DNA from 2 places in the Pseudomonas sp. GW823-FHT02E01 genome. Region 1 is predicted to be linked to the other one. Evidence: predicted binding sites of a transcription regulator. Region 1 holds the regulator's gene; the other holds the start of a gene.
The links. Region 1 encodes FliA, which starts transcription of late flagellar genes. Its sites were predicted from a motif close to CTAAAGTTTNNNNNNNNNNNGCCGNTAA; they were not measured.
Positions count from the first base shown of each region.

Region 2: the regulator FliA is predicted to act here: its motif matches at 1,029-1,056, upstream of AC1RDQ_RS20200 (methyl-accepting chemotaxis protein).

Region 1 covers NZ_JBXAJS010000011.1:112,209-116,341, reverse strand. The annotation lists gene flhF (flagellar biosynthesis GTPase FlhF) at 1-454, shown strand, start outside; gene fleN (flagellar synthesis regulator FleN) at 571-1,401, shown strand; gene fliA (RNA polymerase sigma factor FliA) at 1,398-2,138, shown strand; gene AC1RDQ_RS24030 (chemotaxis response regulator CheY) at 2,307-2,678, shown strand; gene AC1RDQ_RS24025 (protein phosphatase CheZ) at 2,700-3,488, shown strand; gene AC1RDQ_RS24020 (chemotaxis protein CheA) at 3,535-4,133, shown strand, end outside.
Region 2 covers NZ_JBXAJS010000008.1:142,702-146,834, forward strand. The annotation lists gene AC1RDQ_RS20195 (CPBP family intramembrane glutamic endopeptidase) at 192-983, shown strand; gene AC1RDQ_RS20200 (methyl-accepting chemotaxis protein) at 1,089-2,654, shown strand; gene AC1RDQ_RS20205 (alpha/beta family hydrolase) at 2,843-3,520, opposite strand; gene ccoN (cytochrome-c oxidase, cbb3-type subunit I) at 3,615-4,133, shown strand, end outside.

The sequences.
Region 1 (4,133 bases):
GCAGGCCCTGGAGCCGTTGCTGCGCAAACGCGTGGTGCTGATCGATACCGCGGGCCTGCAGGCCAGCGATCCGGCGCTGCGCATGCAGCTCGAAAGCCTGGCCGGTCGCGGCATCAAATCAAAAAATTATCTGGTCCTGGCAACCACCAGCCAGAAACAGGTTCTAACGGCCGCGTATCACAGTTACAAGCGCTGCGGGCTCTCCGGCTGCATTCTGACTAAACTGGATGAAACGGCTAGTCTGGGTGAGGTGTTGAGCCTTGCCATCAGCCATGAACTGCCGGTGGCTTACCTGACCGATGGCCCGCGGATCCCGGATGATTTGCATCTGCCGCGCCGTCATCAATTGGTCAGCCGCGCCGTGAGCGTGCAAATGCAGGAAGAACCCAGCGAAGAAGCCATGGCTGACATGTTCGCTGACATCTACCACAGCCCGACCAAGCAGGTTGGCTGAGGTAATAATGAACAGTTTTTGTACCTACATCGATGGTCTGCCATGCATTGTTCCGTTTGTGAACGCGCAGCCAGTAATGTGGCCTCCGTCTATGCAAGACAAGGTAAAGAAATAACATGGGCAGCATGCATCCCGTACAGGTGATCGCGGTGACCGGCGGCAAAGGTGGCGTCGGGAAAACTAATGTGTCAGTGAACTTGTCCCTGGCTTTGGCCGAACTTGGCCGGCGCGTCATGCTGTTGGACGCCGACCTGGGACTGGCGAACGTCGACGTTCTGCTGGGCCTGACACCCAAACGTACCCTGGCCGACGTGATCGAGGGCCGCTGCGAACTGCGCGATGTATTGCTGCAGGGACCAGGCGGCATCCGTATCGTTCCGGCCGCATCCGGCACTCAGAGCATGGTGCATCTGAGCCCCGCGCAACACGCCGGCCTGATCCAGGCCTTCAGTGATATCGGCGATAACCTCGACGTACTGGTGATCGACACCGCTGCGGGCATTGGTGACTCGGTAGTCAGTTTCGTCCGCGCAGCGCAGGAAGTGCTGCTGGTGGTGTGCGACGAGCCGACCTCGATCACCGATGCCTACGCCTTGATCAAGTTGCTCAATCGCGACTACGGCATGAACCGCTTCCGCGTCCTGGCCAACATGGCCCAGAGCCCGCAGGAAGGACGCAACCTGTTCGCCAAGTTGACCAAGGTCACGGATCGCTTCCTCGACGTCGCCCTGCAATACGTCGGTGCGGTGCCTTACGACGAAAGCGTGCGCAAGGCCGTGCAGAAGCAGCGCGCCGTCTACGAGGCCTTCCCTCGTTCCAAGTGCTCGCTGGCGTTCAAGGCCATCGCGCAGAAGGTTGATACCTGGCCGCTGCCTGCCAACCCGCGCGGGCACCTGGAGTTTTTCGTCGAGCGCCTCGTGCAGCAGACAGCAGGACCTGTTCTATGACAGCCAGCGGCTACAACCTCTACAAGAAGTCGGCACGTGATGCGCAGTACGAGCTGATCGAGCGTTACGCGCCGCTGGTTAAACGCATTGCCTACCACTTGCTGGCGCGTTTACCGGCCAGTGTCCAGGTCGAAGACCTGATCCAGGCCGGGATGATTGGCCTGCTTGAAGTGTCGACCAAATATGACGCCGGCAAAGGCGCCAGTTTCGAGACGTACGCGGGCATACGAATCCGCGGCGCCATGCTCGATGAAGTGCGCAAGGGGGACTGGGCGCCACGTTCGGTCCACCGCAATACGCGCATGGTCAGCGATGCCATTCGCTCGATTGAAGCTAAAACCGGCCGTGACGCTAAAGATCACGAAGTTGCGGCCGAACTCCAATTGAGTCTCGACGATTACTACGGGATTTTGAACGACACCCTGGGCAGCCGGCTGTTCAGTTTCGACGACCTGTTGCAGGACGGCGAACACGAAGGGCTGCACGAGGATGGCGCGAGTGCTCATGTCGAGCCGTCACGCGACCTGGAGGATGAACGCTTCCAGGCTGCGCTGGCGGATGCGATTGCCAATTTGCCGGAGCGTGAGCGACTGGTGTTGGCGCTGTACTACGACGAAGAGTTGAATCTCAAGGAAATCGGTGAGGTCCTGGGGGTCAGCGAATCGCGGGTCAGCCAGTTACACAGCCAGTGCGCGGCCCGTTTGCGGGGGCGTTTGGGGGAGTGGCGAGCGCGCTGAAGGCAGTGTGGGGGACACTGCGAACGAGGCTGGTGTGGTGTTGAACTGCGCCGGTCGCGATCTGTTGTGCTCCAGACAGTCATTGAGTGCTTTGCCGGATTGATTGAAATGGCGTGTCCAGGTGCTGGGCGCGTTTAAGACTGCTTGGAGGTCGAATTGGACAAGAACATGAAAATCCTCATCGTTGATGACTTCTCAACGATGCGGCGGATCATCAAGAACCTGCTGCGTGACCTTGGGTTCACCAACACCGTCGAGGCCGACGATGGCACTACCGCCATCCCGGTGCTCAACAGCGGAAGCATCGACTTTCTGGTAACGGACTGGAACATGCCTGGCATGACCGGTATCGATCTGCTGCGCCACGTGCGTGCCGATGAAAAGCTCAAGCACCTGCCGGTGCTGATGGTGACCGCTGAAGCCAAGCGCGAGCAGATCATCGAAGCGGCCCAGGCCGGCGTTAACGGCTATGTGGTCAAGCCCTTCACGGCCCAGGCGTTGAAAGAAAAAATCGAGAAGATTTTCGAACGCATCGGTTGATGAGTGCGCCACGGGGGAGCTATGGGCAATAACGAAACTTCATTGGGCGATTTTGAATCGACCCTGAAAAAACACGCCGTCGAATTGGTCGAGAGCCTTGAAAAAGGCAAGTTCGGCGACGCGGTGCAATTGATCCATGAGCTCAACCAGACCCGTGACCGCGGCCTGTATCAGGAAGTAGGCAAGCTCACCCGCGAACTGCATAGCGCGATCGTCAATTTCCAGATTGACCCGCACATGCCGCAGGCCGAAGAAGTGTCGCAGATCACCGACGCCACCGAGCGCCTGGGGTATGTGGTCAAGCTGACCGAGGCTGCGGCCAACCGCACCATGGATCTGGTGGAAAGTGCCACGCCGCTGGTCAATGGCCTGGCCGATGAAGCCAAGGTGTTGAGCGCGGACTGGGGGCGCTTCATGCGTCGCGAAGTCGGCGCCGAAGAGTTTCGTGAACTGGCCCGGCGGGTCGACGGGTTCCTGACGCGCAGCGGCACGGACAATCGCGCGGTGTCGGGCAACCTGAACGACATCCTGCTCGCCCAGGATTACCAGGACCTCACAGGCCAGGTGATCAAGCGTGTGACCCAGTTGGTCACCGAAGTTGAAAGCAACCTGCTCAAGCTCGTGCTGATGGCCAGTCAGGTGGACCGATTTGCGGGCATCGAACATGACCGTGAAGCGATGCTTGCTGAAAAAGATCCACAAAAACATCTCTCTCAGGGTGAAGGTCCGCAGATTCATGCCGATAAAAGAGAAGACGTTGTGTCCGGTCAGGACGATGTGGACGATTTGCTATCCAGCCTAGGGTTTTAGAATTTTAGGCATTTTAGGTTTTTAGACCTTTAGGAGCACCCCCTTAATGAGCTTCGGCGCCGATGAAGAGATCCTTCAGGATTTCCTGGTTGAGGCCGGCGAGATTCTAGAGCAACTGTCCGAGCAACTGGTCGAGCTGGAAAGCCGCCCGGATGATGCGGATTTGCTCAATGCAATTTTTCGCGGTTTTCACACTGTAAAAGGGGGCGCCGGCTTCCTCCAGCTCAACGAGCTGGTGGAGTGCTGCCACATCGCCGAGAACGTGTTCGACATCCTGCGCAAGGGTGAGCGTCGCGTCGACTCGGAACTGATGGACGTGGTTCTCGAAGCGCTGGACGCGGTGAACAGCATGTTCAGCGAAGTCCGCGAACGCAGCCCGATCACGGCCGCGACACCGGAACTGCTCGCGGCACTGGCCCGTCTGGCCGAGCCGCAATCGGCTGACGAGGCGGCTGCCGCACCTGTCGTCGCCGTGGTCGAAGCGCCTGTGGCTGAAAGCGAGTCGGGCGATATCACCGACAATGAATTCGAACAACTGCTGGACTCGCTGAACGCCGTCAAGGCCCAGGCCGAGGCCCCGGCGGCTGTTCCAGCGCCTGCCGGCAATGCCGCTGGCAGCGACGAAATCACCGATGCCGAGTTCGA
Region 2 (4,133 bases), on a different contig from region 1:
GACCGCTGACAAAGACACCGCCTTCGGGCGGTGTCTTTGTTTGGGCCACGAAAAGCCATGTGGGAGCGAGCTTGCTCGCGATATGGAGAGAACATTCAACATTGTTGCCGACAGTCGGTAAGCTATCGTGCGCAAGCTCGCTCCCACAGGGGGTTGGCGGTGCATCGCAAATCCCGACAAAAGGACTTCAAATGATTGCCCTGCCATGGACGCTTCTGGCCCTGCTTTCCTTCGGCTACGGCCTGGCGCTGACCTACGGCCATCTCGGCTGGCTCTCGGCAATCTCGGTGTTCCTGTTGCTGGTCGCAGGTGTCGCCGTCCGCCAACGCGACATCCCTTTTGCCCGCAACCTCGGCCACGGCCTGTTCATCGTTCTGGCCCTGGCATTGGCGACGCATTGGCTACCCGGCTTCTATAACGGTCGCGCCATCGACCCCCAGCGTTTTACCGACAATGCCGTGTCATTCGCCATGCACCTGAACCTGGACAAACCGCTGATCGGCTTCTGGCTGTTACTGGTTTGCCCGTGGATTGTCGGCCGCCGTTCGCTTCGGTTGTCACTGTATGCCACCGTACTGGCCCTGACCTTGAGCGCCATGCTGGCATTGGGTGGCGCGCTGTTGCTGGGCGTAATCGCCTGGGCGCCGAAATGGCCGGATCAAGCCTGGCTGTGGTTGCTGAACAATCTGCTGCTGGTGACGCTGGTCGAAGAGGCGCTGTTCCGTGGCTACATCCAGGGCGGCCTGACCCGGTATCTCAAAGACCGGCCCTACGGTGAACACCTCGCCCTGCTGCTGGCGTCATTGGTCTTCGGCCTGGCCCATGCCGGCGCGGGATGGCAGTGGGTATTGCTGGCAACGCTGGCCGGGGTCGGCTATGGCCTGGCCTATCGGTTCGGGGGGCTGGGTGCCGCCATCGCCAGCCACTTTGGCCTGAACCTGCTGCACTTCGGTCTGTTCACCTATCCGATGCTCGCCGGCTGACGCAAGGGTCATTTTGCGACGCATTGCCGATTATCGAAAAATAATCTCAACAATCCGCCAGCCTTGCCGATACAGCACTTGAAAGCCTTGCGGATTAAAAAAGCCATGCGTAACAACCAGCCAATTACACAACGCGAGCGGACCTTCCCGGCTCAGCAACGGTTGATTTCCACCACCGATGCCAAGGGCATGATCACCTACTGTAACGATGCTTTCGTCGAGATCAGCGGGTTCTCCCGAGAGGAATTGATCCGTGCACCGCACAACCTGGTCCGTCACCCCGACGTCCCGGCGGCGGTGTTCGCACACATGTGGGACACGCTGAAACAAGGCTTGCCATGGATGGGCATTGTCAAGAATCGCTGCAAGACCGGTGATCATTACTGGGTGAACGCCTATGTGACACCGATCTTCGAAGGCAATCAGGTGATCGGTTATGAGTCGGTGCGGGTCAAGCCCACCGCCGAACAGATCCGCCGTGCCGAAGCGCTCTACCAGCGCATCAACCAGGGCAAGTCAGCCATTCCCTCCTCGGATAAATGGTTGCCGATGCTGCAGGACTGGCTGCCGTTCATTCTGGTCAGCCAATTGAGCTTCATGATCGGTGCCTCGTTGAACTCCCACTGGGGGTTTGCCCTGGCTGCGGGGCTCTCGGTGCCACTGGGCCTGATGGGCCTCCAGTGGCAACAGCGAGGCCTCAAGCGTTTGCTGCGCCTGGCCGAGCAGACCACCTCCGATCCGTTGATCGCACAGATGTACACCGACAGCCGCGGCGCCCAGGCGCGTCTGGAAATGTCCATTCTCAGTCAGGAAGCACGCCTGAAAACCTGCCTGACGCGTCTGCAGGACACGGCCGAACACCTGACCGATCAGGCCAGACAGTCCGACGCCCTGGCGCACAACAGCTCCAGCGGCCTGGAACGTCAACGGGTCGAGACCGAGCAAGTGGCCACCGCCGTCAACCAGATGGCCGCTACCACCCAGGAAGTCGCCAGTCATGTGCAACGCACCGCCGACGCCACCCAGGAAGCCAATCGCCTGACCGGTCGTGGTCGTGACATCGCCGGGGAAACCCGCGAAGCCATCCAGCGCCTGTCGGTAGTCGTCGGTGAAACCGGCGTGACCGTGACCCAACTGGCCAAGGACAGCAACGAAATCGGTGGCGTGGTCGACGTGATCAAAAGCATCGCCGACCAGACCAACCTGCTGGCCCTGAACGCCGCCATCGAAGCGGCCCGTGCCGGCGAGATGGGTCGTGGTTTTGCGGTGGTGGCCGACGAAGTCCGTCAGCTGGCGCAACGCACCAGCGAGTCCACCGGGCAGATTCACGCGCTGATCGCCAAGCTCCAGCACACCGCCGGCACTGCCGTGCAAACCATGGAAGCCGGGCATCGTCAGGCGGAAGAAGGCGTGGCGCGGGTACTGGAAGCGGACCAGGCGCTGGTGGGGATCAGCGAAGCGGTGGCCAACATCACCGACATGACCACCCAGATCGCCGCCGCGACCGAAGAGCAAAGTGCCGTGGCCGAAGAGATCAGCCGCAACATCAGCAACATTTCGGAACTGGCGGACCAGACCTCGGAACAGGCGCAGAACTCGGCGTTGCTGAGTGAAGAGCTGACCAAGACTGCCAATACCCAGTATTCGTTGGTGGAGCGGTTTAACCGCTGATTGCTGCTGGAATGATAAAAACCCGGACAGTGAGAGCTTCCGGGTTTTTTATTGAGCCGGTGACAGTGATGTTGTCTGGTAGTCCCCCATCGCGAGCAAGCTCGCTCCCACAGGGTTTTGAGCCACACCACAAATCACTGTGGGAGCGAGCTTGCTCGCGATGGGGGCCTTACAGCCCGCACAAAACCTCACTGAAGGAATGAAGCCACCTTCTGCGCCGCCGCCGCCAAATGCTGCTCATGGTTAAACCCCGAAGCCTTCAGCGGCTTCAAGTCATGATCCCCCGCCACCAGCCAGAACACCTCGATACCCGGCGATAGCGCGTAACCCTCGACCGCCTCCCGGTTGCCCAACGCATCGCGCTCACCTTGCACGATCAAGGTCCGCGTCTTCAACTCCGCCAAATGCTCAACCCGTGGCTTCTCCGGTTTGCCCACCGCATAGAACGGATAACCCAGGCACACCAGCCCATCCGCGCCCAACTCATCCGCCAGCAGACTGGCCATGCGCCCGCCCATGGACTTGCCGCCGATGGCCAGCGGCCCAGTGACATGGCGTCGCACCTGGGCATACACCTCACGCCAGCATTCCAGCAGTTTCGGCGCGGGGTTCGGCGGGCGTTTACCGCCATCGAGGCGCCGTTGCGCCATATAGGGAAACTCGAAGCGCAACACGTTGACGCCTTGAGCGGCGAGGCGTGCAGCCATGTCGCTCATCCAGTCGCTGTCCATCGGTGCGCCGGCGCCATGGGCGAGGATCAGCGTCGCCGCAGCCTTGCCAGCGGCGGCATTCCACAACCATCCATGATCCCGCACGCACTGCACCCATTGATCCCCGTCAATACCGGCCTTGTGCCCTTTGTCCATGCTTGCCTCGCTTTTAGTCTGCCTATAACTCCGGCCGAAGGGTGCACTGCCTTGCGCTGCGCGCTCACTTCGGCTGAACCGTGGATGGGGAACCATGAACACTTCTATCAGTACCGCCTACAACTACAAGGTGGTCCGCCAATTCGCCATTATGACGGTGGTGTGGGGCATCGTCGGCATGGGGCTCGGGGTTTTTCTCGCTGCCCAGTTGGTCTGGCCCGAACTCAACTTCAATCTGCCGTGGACCAGCTTCGGCCGTTTGCGCCCGCTGCACACCAACGCGGTGATCTTCGCGTTCGGCGGCTGCGCGCTGTTCGCCAGTTCGTTCTACTCGGTGCAACGCACCTGCCAGACCCAATTGTTTGCGCCGAAAATCGCCGCGTTCTGTTTCTGGGGCTGGCAGCTTGTGATTCTCCTGGCAGCCATCAGCCTGCCGCTGGGCTACACCAGCTCCAAGGAATACGCCGAGCTGGAATGGCCGATCGACATCCTGATCACCATTGTCTGGGTCGCCTACGCCATCGTGTTCTTCGGCACGATCATGCAGCGCAAGACCAAGCACATCTATGTCGGTAACTGGTTCTTCGGTGCATTCATCGTCACCGTGGCGATC